DNA from 4 places in the Alteromonas stellipolaris genome. Region 2 is predicted to be linked to each of the others. Evidence: predicted binding sites of a transcription regulator. Region 2 holds the regulator's gene; each other region holds the start of a gene.
The links. The regulator MetJ, encoded in region 2, represses methionine synthesis genes. The targets are predictions, from matches to a motif close to TAGACGTCTAGACGTCTA.
Positions count from the first base shown of each region.

Region 1: the regulator MetJ is predicted to act here: its motif matches at 1,856-1,873, upstream of serA (phosphoglycerate dehydrogenase).
Region 3: the regulator MetJ is predicted to act here: its motif matches at 1,232-1,249, upstream of thrA (bifunctional aspartate kinase/homoserine dehydrogenase I).
Region 4: the regulator MetJ is predicted to act here: its motif matches at 1,762-1,779, upstream of metK (methionine adenosyltransferase).

Region 1 covers NZ_CP013926.1:3,495,200-3,498,417, reverse strand. The annotation lists gene AVL57_RS14970 (DUF481 domain-containing protein) at 1-330, shown strand, start outside; gene serA (phosphoglycerate dehydrogenase) at 434-1,663, opposite strand; gene rpiA (ribose-5-phosphate isomerase RpiA) at 1,905-2,561, opposite strand; gene AVL57_RS14955 (5-formyltetrahydrofolate cyclo-ligase) at 2,643-3,218, opposite strand, start outside.
Region 2 covers NZ_CP013926.1:4,183,929-4,187,146, reverse strand. The annotation lists gene metF (methylenetetrahydrofolate reductase) at 135-1,019, opposite strand; gene metJ (met regulon transcriptional regulator MetJ) at 1,171-1,497, shown strand; gene AVL57_RS17665 (malic enzyme-like NAD(P)-binding protein) at 1,576-2,817, opposite strand; gene AVL57_RS17660 (hypothetical protein) at 3,190-3,218, shown strand, end outside.
Region 3 covers NZ_CP013926.1:3,598,978-3,602,195, reverse strand. The annotation lists gene AVL57_RS15400 (S-(hydroxymethyl)glutathione dehydrogenase/class III alcohol dehydrogenase) at 1-1, opposite strand, end outside; gene AVL57_RS15395 (LysR substrate-binding domain-containing protein) at 242-1,117, shown strand; gene thrA (bifunctional aspartate kinase/homoserine dehydrogenase I) at 1,447-3,218, shown strand, end outside.
Region 4 covers NZ_CP013926.1:973,817-977,034, reverse strand. The annotation lists gene tkt (transketolase) at 1-1,461, opposite strand, end outside; gene metK (methionine adenosyltransferase) at 1,850-2,995, shown strand; gene AVL57_RS04025 (CYTH domain-containing protein) at 3,202-3,218, opposite strand, start outside.

The DNA of each region.
Region 1 (3,218 bases), 690 kb from region 2:
AATAAACGTCACATTTTAGAGTACTCAATCGGTCCTGGTTACTCGTTTGCTGAAACGCAAGAAGGCGAAGAGCAGAACAGCATGATTGTTCGTGCTTCAAGTGCATACTCTTGGAAAATTTCAGATACGGCTAAATTCACGCAAACAGTGAGTACGGAAGTGGGTTCTGACAACACGAAATCTCGTGCTGAATCGGCGCTTACGGCTACCATTAGCGGTAACCTTTCTATGAAGTTGTCATTTAAGGTAGACCACAACTCTAACGTATCTGACGACGTAGAAAAGCTAGATACTGAAACTGCAGTAACGCTAGTTTACAACTTCTTCTAAAATCGTATTAACGATTGTAGAAACAGAAAACGCTGCCAATTGGCAGCGTTTTTTTATGTCTTTAAAAGTGTATGACGGTATTAAACCACCGTCATACAGAGCATTAGTGAAGAATACGGGTTTTAATCGTACCGTCAATTTGCTGTAGTTGTGCAAGCGCGTCATAGGCTCTGTCTTGCTGAACATCTACTACTACATAACCAATTTCTGCGTTAGTTTGAAGGTACTGGGCTTCAATGTTGATGCCTTTCTCTGCAAACGCTTGGTTAATTTGAGTAAGAATACCAGGCTGGTTTTTGTGTACGTGAAGTAAGCGAGAGCGGTTAGTGTGCTCTGGTAATGATACTTCAGGGAAATTAACAGCAGATAAGGTAGAGCCATTATCACTGTACTTCGCCAATTTACCGGCCACTTCAATACCAATATTCTCTTGTGCTTCTTGGGTGCTACCACCTACATGCGGCGTAAGAATAACATTATCGAACTTACGTAAAGGCGATTGGAATTCCTCATTGTTCGACTTAGGTTCAACAGGGAATACATCAATAGCTGCGCCATTTAACTGGCCGCTTTCAAGCGCGTCGGCTAGGGCATCAATATCTACAACCGTACCGCGAGACGCATTAATAAAAATGCTTCCTTTCTTCATTTGTGCAAATTGCTCAGCTGCAAACATGTTTTGCGTTTGCTGAGTTTCAGGCACGTGAAGCGATACCACATCAGAGGTGTTTAATAGCTTCTCTAACGACTTTATCTGCGTAGAGTTACCTAATACCAACTTATCTTCAATATCGAAAAACTGTACACGCATACCAAGGTGTTCAGCAAGAATACTTAGCTGGGTACCAATGTGGCCATAACCAATGATACCTAATGTTTTACCACGGGCTTCAAACGAACCATTGGCAGTTTTTTCCCACTCACCGCGGTGCGCTTTTGCACTTTTACTAGGTACTTGGCGAAGCAAAAGAATAAGCTGACCAAGCACAAGCTCTGCTACTGAACGGGTATTAGAAAACGGTGCGTTAAATACCGGAATACCACGGCGCTGTGTTGCTTCTAAATTAACTTGGTTCGTACCAATACAGAAACAACCAATAGCTACCAATTTCTGAGCAGCATCGACTACCTTCTCAGTAATTTGAGTACGTGAACGAAGGCCAATAAAGTGGGCATCTTTCACTTTCTCAACAAGCTCTTCTTCAGGAAGGGACGTTTTGAGATACTCAATATTGGTGTATCCATTATTCTTAAAGGTTTCTAATGCACTTTGATGCACACCCTCTAACAACAATATCCGGATCTTATCCTTCTCTAGTGAAACTTTGCTCATGGATTTGCTATCTCTTAAAAAGTATTAGTATTTACAGAGCTCGAGGCTAGTGCAGGCGGGGTAGGTAAGACTGGAGCAAACCCTCCGCCGCATGGATGCGGCGGCGGAGCTCCCATGGATGGGTTCACAGCGTGTTTGCGGAAGTCTTACCTACCCCGACTAGCACCAGCCTCACACTCTCGAAAGGCCATCTAGACGTCTAAACGGAAATCTAACAGAAATCAGTTTAACTTGAAAGCTATTATTTATAGGTTTCAACACCGGTATCGGTGGCCGACAGTACGATGTCTGCGCCACGTAGGGCGAATATGCCGTTGGTGACCACACCTGGAATATTATTAATCGACTGCTCAAGCTCTCTTGGATTTAGTATTTCAAGATTATGCACGTCTAAAATAACATTGCCGTTATCTGTCACTACGCCTTGGCGGTATTCTGGGTCGCCGCCTAGTTTTACCAACTCACGAGCCACAAAAGATCGCGCCATTGGAATAACTTCAACCGGAAGAGGGAATTTACCAAGCATAGGCACGCGCTTGCTATCATCTACAATACAGACAAATGTGGTTGACGCACCGGCGACAATTTTTTCGCGGGTAAGGGCTGCACCGCCGCCTTTAATCATATGTTTGTGTTCGGCAACCTCATCAGCACCGTCGATATACACTGAAATATTGCTAACATCGTTTAGTGCGAATACTTCAATGCCTAGGGCTTCTAGCAACTTGGTAGAGGCATCAGAACTGGATACTGCCCCTTCAATGTTATTTTTAATTTTGCCGAGTTCTTCAATGAAAAAATTAACCGTAGAGCCAGTACCTACACCAACAATACTGCCATTTTCAACATATTCGATGGCTGCTTTAGCTACTGCTTGCTTCTTTGCATTCTGATCCATAGTGACTCTCCTAACTAAATTTTCATCAGTCTACCGGAAAACCCTTAGCTAACCCACCGTCATAGAGGAATTTACGGTGCGTTATATACGATTAAAGCTCAATTGCTGTGTGGGGGTGACAATAGCGTTTACAGGAATGTCCCAAGGCTGAACCGGAAGTTCGTCTACTTGTTGGCAATCGTGGGCGATGCCAATGAGTTTTGGCCTTAACGTTTGAGTTTGAATGCTGGCTAACGTGCGGTCGTAATAGCCACCGCCCATGCCCAAACGATTTCCATTAGCATCGAATCCCACCAAGGGCATAAGTATTACCTGATGCTGAAAGGTAGGAATAACATCATGGCAGGCTAATATTGGCTCTTCAATGTTGTATTTATTCACACGCATTGCTGTTTTCTCTGAGTAACGAAGAAAAAGCAGGTGGCCTTTGCAAACTGGATGCAATACAGGCAAAGAAGTATGAAGGGCAGATGCGTTGTTCAGCGCCCAGCATGCGTGCATAAAGGGGCGTAAATCCACTTCACCGTCGTTAGGCAGGTAACAAGCGATAGATGATGCGCTCATAATGTCGGGCAATGATAAAAGGTTATCGCGTACTGTCAATGAAGCACGCTGGTGTTGTGAATCAGATAATCCGTTGCGCAATGCTCTTAATGT
Region 2 (3,218 bases):
TTGGCCATTCGCCGCTTACCTTGACCTTTTTACAGCGAAGGAAAGTGACAGCAAGGCAAACGAGTCGTTCAAATACCTGATAATAGGCAAATGGTATACTGGTCTGCCCTATAGGAGCAAAGGTTTAATCGAAATTAACCTGCTCGCACACCTAGCATGTGGCAAATAGCGTAGCTCAACTCACTACGGTTAAGGGTGTAAAAATGAAAATGCTTCACGCCTTCTTTGGCAAGTACCTTAACCTGATCCATCGCGATGTTAGCACCAATGAGGTTCCGAGTAGCTTGATCGTCATCGTCAAGCCCATCAAACATTTTGTGTAAGAACCCAGGTACATGTACGTTGGTGAAACCGGCGAACTTTACCAAGGTCTGATAATTGGTTACCGGCAGTATGCCTGGCACCAAGTCTAGGTCGATACCTGCAGCTGCTGCTCGGTCACGAAAACGTAAAAATACACTGGTGTCAAAGAAAAACTGTGAAATTGCTTCGCTCGCACCGGCTTCTGCTTTGCGTTTAAGGTTCAGTAAGTCGAATTGGGCATTAGGCGCTTCAGGGTGTTTTTCAGGGTAAGCGGCCACTGAGATATCGAAATCGGCTACATCTTTTAGTAGCGCCACTAAATCAGAGGCATACATTTCGGTATCTTTCACACCTGGCGGTAAATCACCACGAAGAGCAACAATACGACGAATGCCAGAATCCCAGTAGTCTTGGGCAATCTGTCTAAGCTCGTCTCTGCTCGCATCAACACAAGTAAGGTGAGGCACGGCTGCAACGCCAGTTTGCTGCTGAATGCGTTTTACCACGTCATGAGTACGGTCGCGCTCACCACTATTCGCGCCATAAGTTACCGACATATAGCTCGGTTTTAGCGGTGCTAAGCGCTCAACTGACTTCCACAAGGTTTGTTCCATTTTCTCTGATTTTGGTGGAAAAAACTCGAATGACACATCAATATCACGCAGTTCCGAAAGGGACTGATTGAGTGCATCGACACCTTGTGCGTAAGAAACCATGGTAAAATTACTCTTTTATAGACGTTTAGACGTCTAAATTAAAGAATTTACGTCTAGACGTCAAGAGGTTTACACTGCTCAATTGACCTTTTCGTCAACTTGTTTAGAATTTCTCTTCATAACATAAATAAGATCAGACAGAGTTAGCATCATGGCAGAGTGGAACGGTAAGTATATTCATCCCTACGCAGAGCACGGTAAAAAGAGTGAACAGGTAAAGAAAGTCACCGTTTCTATTCCTATTAATGTGCTAAAAGCATTAACCGATGAACGTACGCGTAGGCAGATAAACAATTTACGTCATGCGACGAATTCAGAATTGTTATGTGAAGCGTTTCTTCATGCATTTACAGGTCAGCCGTTACCGGATGACGAAGATTTGAGAAAAGATAACCCTAATCGTGTACCTGCTGAGGCAAGGCGCATAATGGAAGATATGGGTATAGACGTTTCTATTGAGAACGAACAAGAAGATTAAAAAAACGGCAATGAAAATTGCCGTTTTTTTATAATCTTTACACTGAATTACACGCCAGTATATGCGCTTATATTGCCTTCATTCGGCGCGGTTAGGCACTTCTGGAAGTCGTGCAACGCCAGATTCAATCGCCGCTTTTGACACTGCAGAGGCTATGCGTTCACAGAGGCGGGGGTCCATTGGTTTAGGAATAATGTATTCTTTGCCAAAGGTTAAGCTTTTGCTGTTGCTAGCCGCTAACACAGATTCTGGTACGGGCTCTTTGGTAATAGCACGAAGTGCTTCTACCGCGGCCACTTTCATTTCGTCGTTAATGGCCGTTGCGCGTACATCCAGCGCACCACGGAAAATGAACGGGAAACACAGCACATTGTTTACCTGATTAGGGTAATCAGAACGCCCCGTAGCCATAATTAAATCATTTCGAACTTCATGCGCCAATTCAGGCTTAATTTCAGGATCGGGGTTAGAGCAGGCAAAAACAATCGGGTTAGGCCCCATTAACGCCAACGTTTCTGGAGGTAATACATCAGGGCCAGATACGCCTACAAAAATATCAGCGCCTTCCATCACATCTTCAAGTGTGCGTTTATCGGTATTGTTGGCAAACAAGCGTTTGTGTTCCGTAAGGTCTTCACGGCGCGTATGAATAACCCCTTTTCTATCTAACATGTAAATGCGCTCTCGTTGCGCGCCACATTTAATGAGCAATTCCATACAGGCTACCGCTGCTGCACCCGCACCCATACAAACTATTTTGGCGCTTTCGATATTTTTGCCCTGAATTTCAATGGCGTTCAACATGCCGGCAGCCGTTACAATGGCAGTACCATGTTGATCGTCATGGAATACCGGAATATTGCAGCGCTTAATGAGTTCTTGTTCTATTTCAAAGCACTCTGGGGCTTTAATATCTTCTAGGTTAATACCACCAAACGTATCTGCAATATTGGCGACGGTATTAATGAATTCTTCTGTGGTGCGGTGCTTTACTTCAATATCGATAGCATCAAGCCCAGCAAAGCGTTTAAACAGCAGTGCTTTACCTTCCATCACCGGCTTAGAAGCTAACGGCCCCAAATTACCCAAGCCTAGAATAGCAGTACCATTACTGATGACCGCTACCATGTTGCCTTTCGCAGTATATTTGTAAGCATTATCAGGATCTTCAGCAATTTCTCGTACTGGTTCAGCTACCCCTGGACTGTAAGCCAGAGCAAGATCATCCACACTATCGGCTGGTTTTGATAGCTCCACGCTGATTTTACCTGGCGTGGGTTTGGCATGATAATCTAGTGCACGTTGTCTGAAATCTGACATTAGTAAACATATCCTTCGATGTAGGGGTTAGGCAATCTTCGTTACCGTAAGGGCAATCTGCGTTGCCGCAGTAGAATGTCTTCGACTCTATCACAGGGTCATTTGAGTACATATCTGATCTGCCTTTTATACCTTCTAATCTAGGACAGACTTGCTTGTATGACCAGTGACATCGTCGAATATCTGCCATTCATCATATTAATGACACTTTAATAATTAATACATTATTTCTATTTTATAGAAGTGAATATTAATGAAGGCATAACTGATAATCGGATAGCGTTGTAAAAATAGGCATTAAACCGGCCGTTTTAGGTGCTGATTCACGTAATAGGTATAATGAAAACATGATGAAGGAAAGCGTAACTTAATATGTCGGAAAAGAAACTGATTGAAGCGTT
Region 3 (3,218 bases), 580 kb from region 2:
TGGCATGCTCCTAATATAATACTGCGTGGGTAAACAGCACGATGCCGCTACCTGTAATGTCTAGGTTATGAGATAGATTATAGACCTGAGGTCTGGTTTTATAAATACAGATTTGGTAATTCATTATTACTTGAGTGTAATAATTAGTTGGTGTTTAATTATCAGTTAAACGGTGCCCTTTATTGAGTATCATCAATTGTAAGCACCATGCAGCAAACTAGAATCAATAAGGGTAAACGCCATGATGTGGGAAGGTATTGCAGAGTTTTGCGCAGTGGCCAGTACTGGCAGTTTTACCGCGGCGGCTACCAAGTTAGACACATCAGGTGCGCAAATTAGTAGAAAAGTCGCTAACGTGGAAAAGCGTTTAGGGGTAAAGTTATTCAACCGCACTACTCGAAGTGTGTCACTGACTCAAGCTGGGCACATTTATTTTGAGCAATGCCAGCCCGCACTAAGTGCCTTGGCAGAGGCAGAGCTCAACGTGAGCCAACTTCAAGAAGTACCCCAAGGACTAATTAAGCTCACCGTGCCAGTCGCCTTTGGCGAGGCTTTTATTGCTCCGCTTATTAATCAGTTTTTGAAAAAATACGAAGGTATAGAGGTGGAGTGCCGGTTTACTAACGACACGATGGATATTATCGACGAGGGCTTTGACCTTGCTATCCGCATTGGCAATTTAGAAGACTCGACAATGGTGGCCAAAAAGCTGGCTACTCGGCAACTCTACGTTTGCGCCAGCCCTGAATATTTACATGCTTTTCCTGCACCAACGAGTACCAACATGCTTAGTGAACATCAGTGCTTAGTAGGTTCACAGCCTCACTGGCGCTTTAATCATGACGGGAAAATACAAACCGTAAGGGTGAAGGGACGTGTGAAGTACAACAGTGGTAATGCACTACATCATGCTGCCTTGGCTGGGCTGGGATTAGTGCAACTTCCAGGGTTTTATGTGCGCGATTCGTTAGCCTCAGGCAAGTTAATTGAAGTGCTATCGCCCTATCGAGACAAGCGAGAGGCGGTATGGGCATTGTTCCCATCGAATAGGCATTTAGTGCCAAAAATACGCTTATTAGTTGATTTTCTATCGGCGAAGTTAATTGATGATGAATAGTGGGTTTCGTTATATTTTCTGCCACTTATAATGGAATATCGCTGAAATCGAAATGTGAAATGGATTGTGTTTCACTTTTTGCAATACAGTATGGTGAAAACTGCGGTTGACAGATAGACGTCTATACGGCAAATTGACCCTATGAAAACGATTCTTCTTATTGGCACCACCGGCATTATGATTACCACCTTAAAACGGGCGGTCGCTGGCTAGTGCAAGTAAGCATAAGACAACGAAAGCCCGCCCTCACAGAGAGCGGGCTTTTTTTTACTCACGTCATAGTAACCGTTAAAAGCAGTAACCTGGCGTAACCGATATAGGAGCAGCACATGAAAGTCTTAAAGTTTGGGGGCTCATCACTTGCCGACGCACCGCGCTACTTGCGCGTGAACGACATTAGCACGGCCACCCACCAAACCGATGGCGCTGCAGTGGTACTTTCTGCCCCTAAAGGGGTAACGAATGCATTGTCACTTTTGTGTGAGCAAGCAGCCGCTGGCGAAGATTTCCACCCTCTATTTGAAAAATTGACGTCTACCGTGACCGGTATTGCTGATGCACTAAACGAAGAGCTCAGCGGCTTCGCTCACGCTGATGTTACTGACTTTATTCAGGCGCAACTGCGTGTACTCAATCAGCACCTCGATGGCATTAAATTGTTAGGTGTAGCACCTGACAATATTGCAGCCGGTATATTAAGTATTGGTGAGTACATCTCGGTTACGTTATTTAGCGGTATCTTAACGGCAAAAGGCGTTAAAAATCGTATTATCGACCCTGTGACTTACATTCTTGCAGAAGGTGAGTACTTAGACAGCATTGCTGATGTTTCATTAAGTAAAGCTCGTTTTACTGATGTGCCTGTAGATGGCAGTGAATTATTGGTAATGCCTGGTTTTGTTGCTGCGAACGAGGCCGGTGAAAAAGTAACGCTTGGACGCAATGGCTCTGACTACTCTGCGGCTATTTTAGCGGCTTGTATCGACGCGAGCTGTTGTGAGATCTGGACCGATGTAGACGGCGTGTATAATGCCGATCCGAATCAGGTTGAAGGCGCAGTACTTCTTGATAAGCTAACTTATCAAGAAGCCATGGAGCTTTCTTATTTTGGTGCGAAAGTACTTCACCCTAAAACCATTGGGCCAATTGCACAGCATCATATTCCTTGCCTAATTCGTAATACGCTTAACCCTGCGGCACCTGGCACGTTAATTAGTAACGAAGCCAGTGAAAAATGGACCTCGGTTAAAGGCATCTCACAACTTGAAAATGTCACTATGTTCAACGTGGCAGGTCCTGGCCTAAAAGGCATGGTTGGCATGGCGAGCCGTGTGTTTGAAGTAATGTCGAATGCTAATATTTCTATAAGCCTAATCACTCAGTCATCTTCTGAATACTCAATAAGCTTCTGTATTCAAAGCAAAGATGCTGATCGCGCATTAAGCTTGTTAGAAGATGCTTTTGCGTTAGAGTTGCAAAACCAATTGTTAGATCCTATTGAAGTACGCCACGACTTAGCGATTGTTACCCTAGTGGGTGACGGTATGCGTCATGCGAAGGGCTTAGCGGCGCGCTTCTTTAACTCGTTGGCGCAAGCTCGCGTTAATAACGTGGCAATTGCCCAAGGGTCTTCAGAACGCTCTATTTCAACGGTTATTGAAAATAAACGGGCGAAAAAAGCCGTTAAGGTAATCCATCAGAATTTTTTCTCAGACCGCCATACCATTGATGTATTTTTAGTAGGGTGTGGCAACGTGGGAACCGAGCTGTTAAGCCAAATTGCAAAACAACAGCCAGCTTTACTTAATCGTAATATTCAGTTGCGGGTTTACGGTATTGCCAATAGCCGTAAGTTGTTACTCAATAGCCAAGGTATTGACCTAAACCAAGACTGGAAACCCGCATTAGATGCGGCCAGCGAAGGGCTTTCTGTTGAACGTTTGCAGCAGTTTGTGAACGACAATAGCTTAGTAAACCCAGTTATTGTGGATTGCACCAGTCATGATGCTATTGCTCAGCAATATGTAGACATGATGGAAAATGGTTTTCACGTAGTGACACCAAACAAGAAAGCCAATACTAGTTCAATAGACTACTATCG
Region 4 (3,218 bases), 1.4 Mb from region 2:
TGGTGTAGCACGTAGTGCCACTACTTGTTCTACTGGCTGGTGCGTTGGACCATCTTCACCCAAACCGATTGAATCGTGGGTGTATACAAAAATAGCAGGTTGCTTCATTAACGCCGCCATACGTACAGCGTTACGGGCGTATTCCATAAACATTAGGAAAGTTGCGCCGTAGGCTTTAAAACCACCATGAAGGGTAATACCGTTCATCATGGCTGACATACCGAATTCACGTACACCGTAGTAAATGTAGTTACCAGAAGCGTCAGTGGCTTCAACGCCTTTACTGCCATCCCAAATAGTTAGGTTTGAACCCGCTAAGTCGGCAGAACCGCCTAGAAGCTCTGGTAGTAATGGGCCAAAGGCGTTTAATGCATTTTGAGATGCTTTACGTGACGCAATGTTTTGCGGGTTAGCTTGCAAATCAGCAATGATTTTGTCTGCTTTATCGCTGAAGTCGGCTGGCAATTCGCCATTTACACGACGCTTAAATTCAGCCGCCAATTCAGGGTAAGCACTTTCGTATGCTGCGAAGGCATCGTTCCACGCACTTTCAGCGTCGCCACCTTTGGCTTTCGCATCCCAACCGGCATAAATGTCGTCTGGAATTTCAAATGCACCGTGTTTCCACCCAAGCTTTTCGCGAGTAGCAATGATTTCGTCATCACCTAATGGTGCACCGTGACAAGACTCAGTGCCTTCTTTGTTTGGCGAACCAAAACCAATCACCGTTTTACAGCAAATTAGCGTAGGCTGAGCGCTGTTCGATTTAGCTTGCTCAATGGCTGCTTTAATTTGTTCTGAATCATGACCGTCAACACCTTCAATCACTTCCCAGCCGTAGCTTTTAAAGCGTGCTGGCGTATCGTCGGTAAACCAACCTTCAACTTCACCGTCAATTGAGATACCGTTGTCATCCCAAAATGCCACTAACTTACCAAGGCCTAATGTACCCGCAAGTGAACAAGTTTCATGAGAAATACCTTCCATAAGGCAACCATCGCCCATGAAAGTATAGGTGTAGTGATCGACAATATCGTGACCGTCACGGTTAAACTGCGCTGCTAATACTTTCTCAGCTAGCGCCATACCCACAGCATTACTTACGCCTTGACCTAATGGGCCAGTGGTAGTTTCAACACCCGGTGCATATCCATATTCTGGATGACCTGGCGTTTTAGAATGTAGCTGACGGAAGTTCTTAAGCTCTTCAATAGGCAGTTCATAGCCTGAAAGATGAAGCAAAGAGTACAACAGCATAGAGCCGTGACCGTTTGAAAGCACGAAGCGGTCTCTGTTTGCCCAAGACGGGTTTGCTGGGTTGTGTGATAGAAAATCACCCCATAATACCTCGGCAATATCAGCCATCCCCATAGGGGCGCCTGGGTGACCAGATTTGGCCTGTTGAACAGCGTCCATGCTTAAAGCACGGATGGCATTGGCAAGTTCACGACGAGAGGGCATGTTGTCTCCTGATTTATTTTGTAGCTGAATTTCGCTAAGGGAACACTGTGGGCAAAATCCCTTTGTTCAACCTTAAAGCGCTGCATTGCTGTATATCTTAATGTGGGCGTTATTCTTACCCATGCCACCATTCAGTTCAATGGCTTTTCATTGCCATTACCGAAAGTTGGCTAAAATAATGAATATTCACATCATTCCTTTGCTAGCCAATATCGCTTCTTTGGGTAAGCGTGGCTAAATTTACTTAATTGTCTGCAAAAGTGATCCGCCACTGTCAACAAATCGTAACGAAAGGACTTTTAGACGTCTAGAAGTAAAGACTGGTATTTATACCTTGTTTTAGTACAATACTCACCTATTTTGAACAATAAACGCTTATGGAGCATGTATGGCCACGCATTTATTCACCTCCGAGTCTGTGTCTGAAGGACACCCGGACAAAATCGCCGATCAAATTTCAGATGCGGTTCTAGATGCTATTCTAGAGCAAGATCCTCGTGCCCGCGTGGCCTGTGAGACCTACGTTAAAACCGGAATGGTATTAGTAGGTGGTGAAGTCACTACCTCAGCGTGGGTTGATATTGAAGAAATTACACGTAAAACCGTAAGAGACATAGGCTACGTTCACTCTGATATGGGTTTCGATGCTGACTCTTGTGCAGTGTTAAACGCTATCGGTAAACAGTCGCCAGATATCAACCAAGGTGTTGACCGCGAAAGTTTAGAAGAACAAGGTGCAGGCGACCAAGGCCTTATGTTCGGTTACGCCAGTGACGAAACTGACGTACTGATGCCAGCGCCAATTACTTATTCTCACCGCTTGGTTCAAAAACAAGCTGAAGTAAGAAAGTCTGGCAAGCTAGACTTTTTGCGCCCAGATGCGAAAAGCCAAATTACCTTTAAGTACGAAAACGACAAGCCTGTAGGCATTGATGCGGTAGTACTTTCTACGCAGCATTGTGATTCTGTTTCTACTGCACAAGTACGTGAAGCAGTAATGGAAGAAATTATTAAACCGGTGCTTCCTAGCGAGTGGCTTAATAGCAACACTCAATTTCACATTAACCCTACCGGTCGCTTCGTTATTGGCGGACCTGTTGGTGATTGTGGTTTAACTGGTCGTAAAATCATTGTAGATACCTACGGTGGTATGGCCCGTCACGGTGGTGGTGCTTTCTCTGGTAAAGATCCTTCAAAAGTAGACAGAAGCGCAGCTTACGCTGGCCGTTATGTTGCTAAGAACATTGTCGCTGCAGGGCTAGCTAAGCGTTGCGAAATTCAAGTTTCTTACGCCATTGGTGTTGCCGAGCCAACCTCTATTAGCATTGATACTTTCGGTACTGGCGTGGTTGATGAGAAAACCTTAGTGGCGTTGGTACGTGAACATTTCGATTTACGCCCTTATGGGCTAATCAAAATGCTTGATTTAGAGCGTGCTATTTACTTACCTACTGCTGCATATGGTCACTTCGGCCGTGAGGCATTCCCGTGGGAAGCGACTGATAAAGCTGAAGCACTTCGTTCATCGGTATAGTCTGCCGAAGGCTGTTTATCTAGCTCAAGGCTGTTTACCTAGCTCAAGGCTGTTGAAAGCTAAAGACAGAAAAAGGGTCGCTTCACTTTATAAAGTAAAGCGACCCTTTTTAATTTCAGATATTTATCTATTTAACCTTGGCTGTCTTTAAGCCATATCTAGGCAGTTTCTTCGCTACATAGTGATTATATAATGGCTATATAGGACTATATGGATCCTGCAA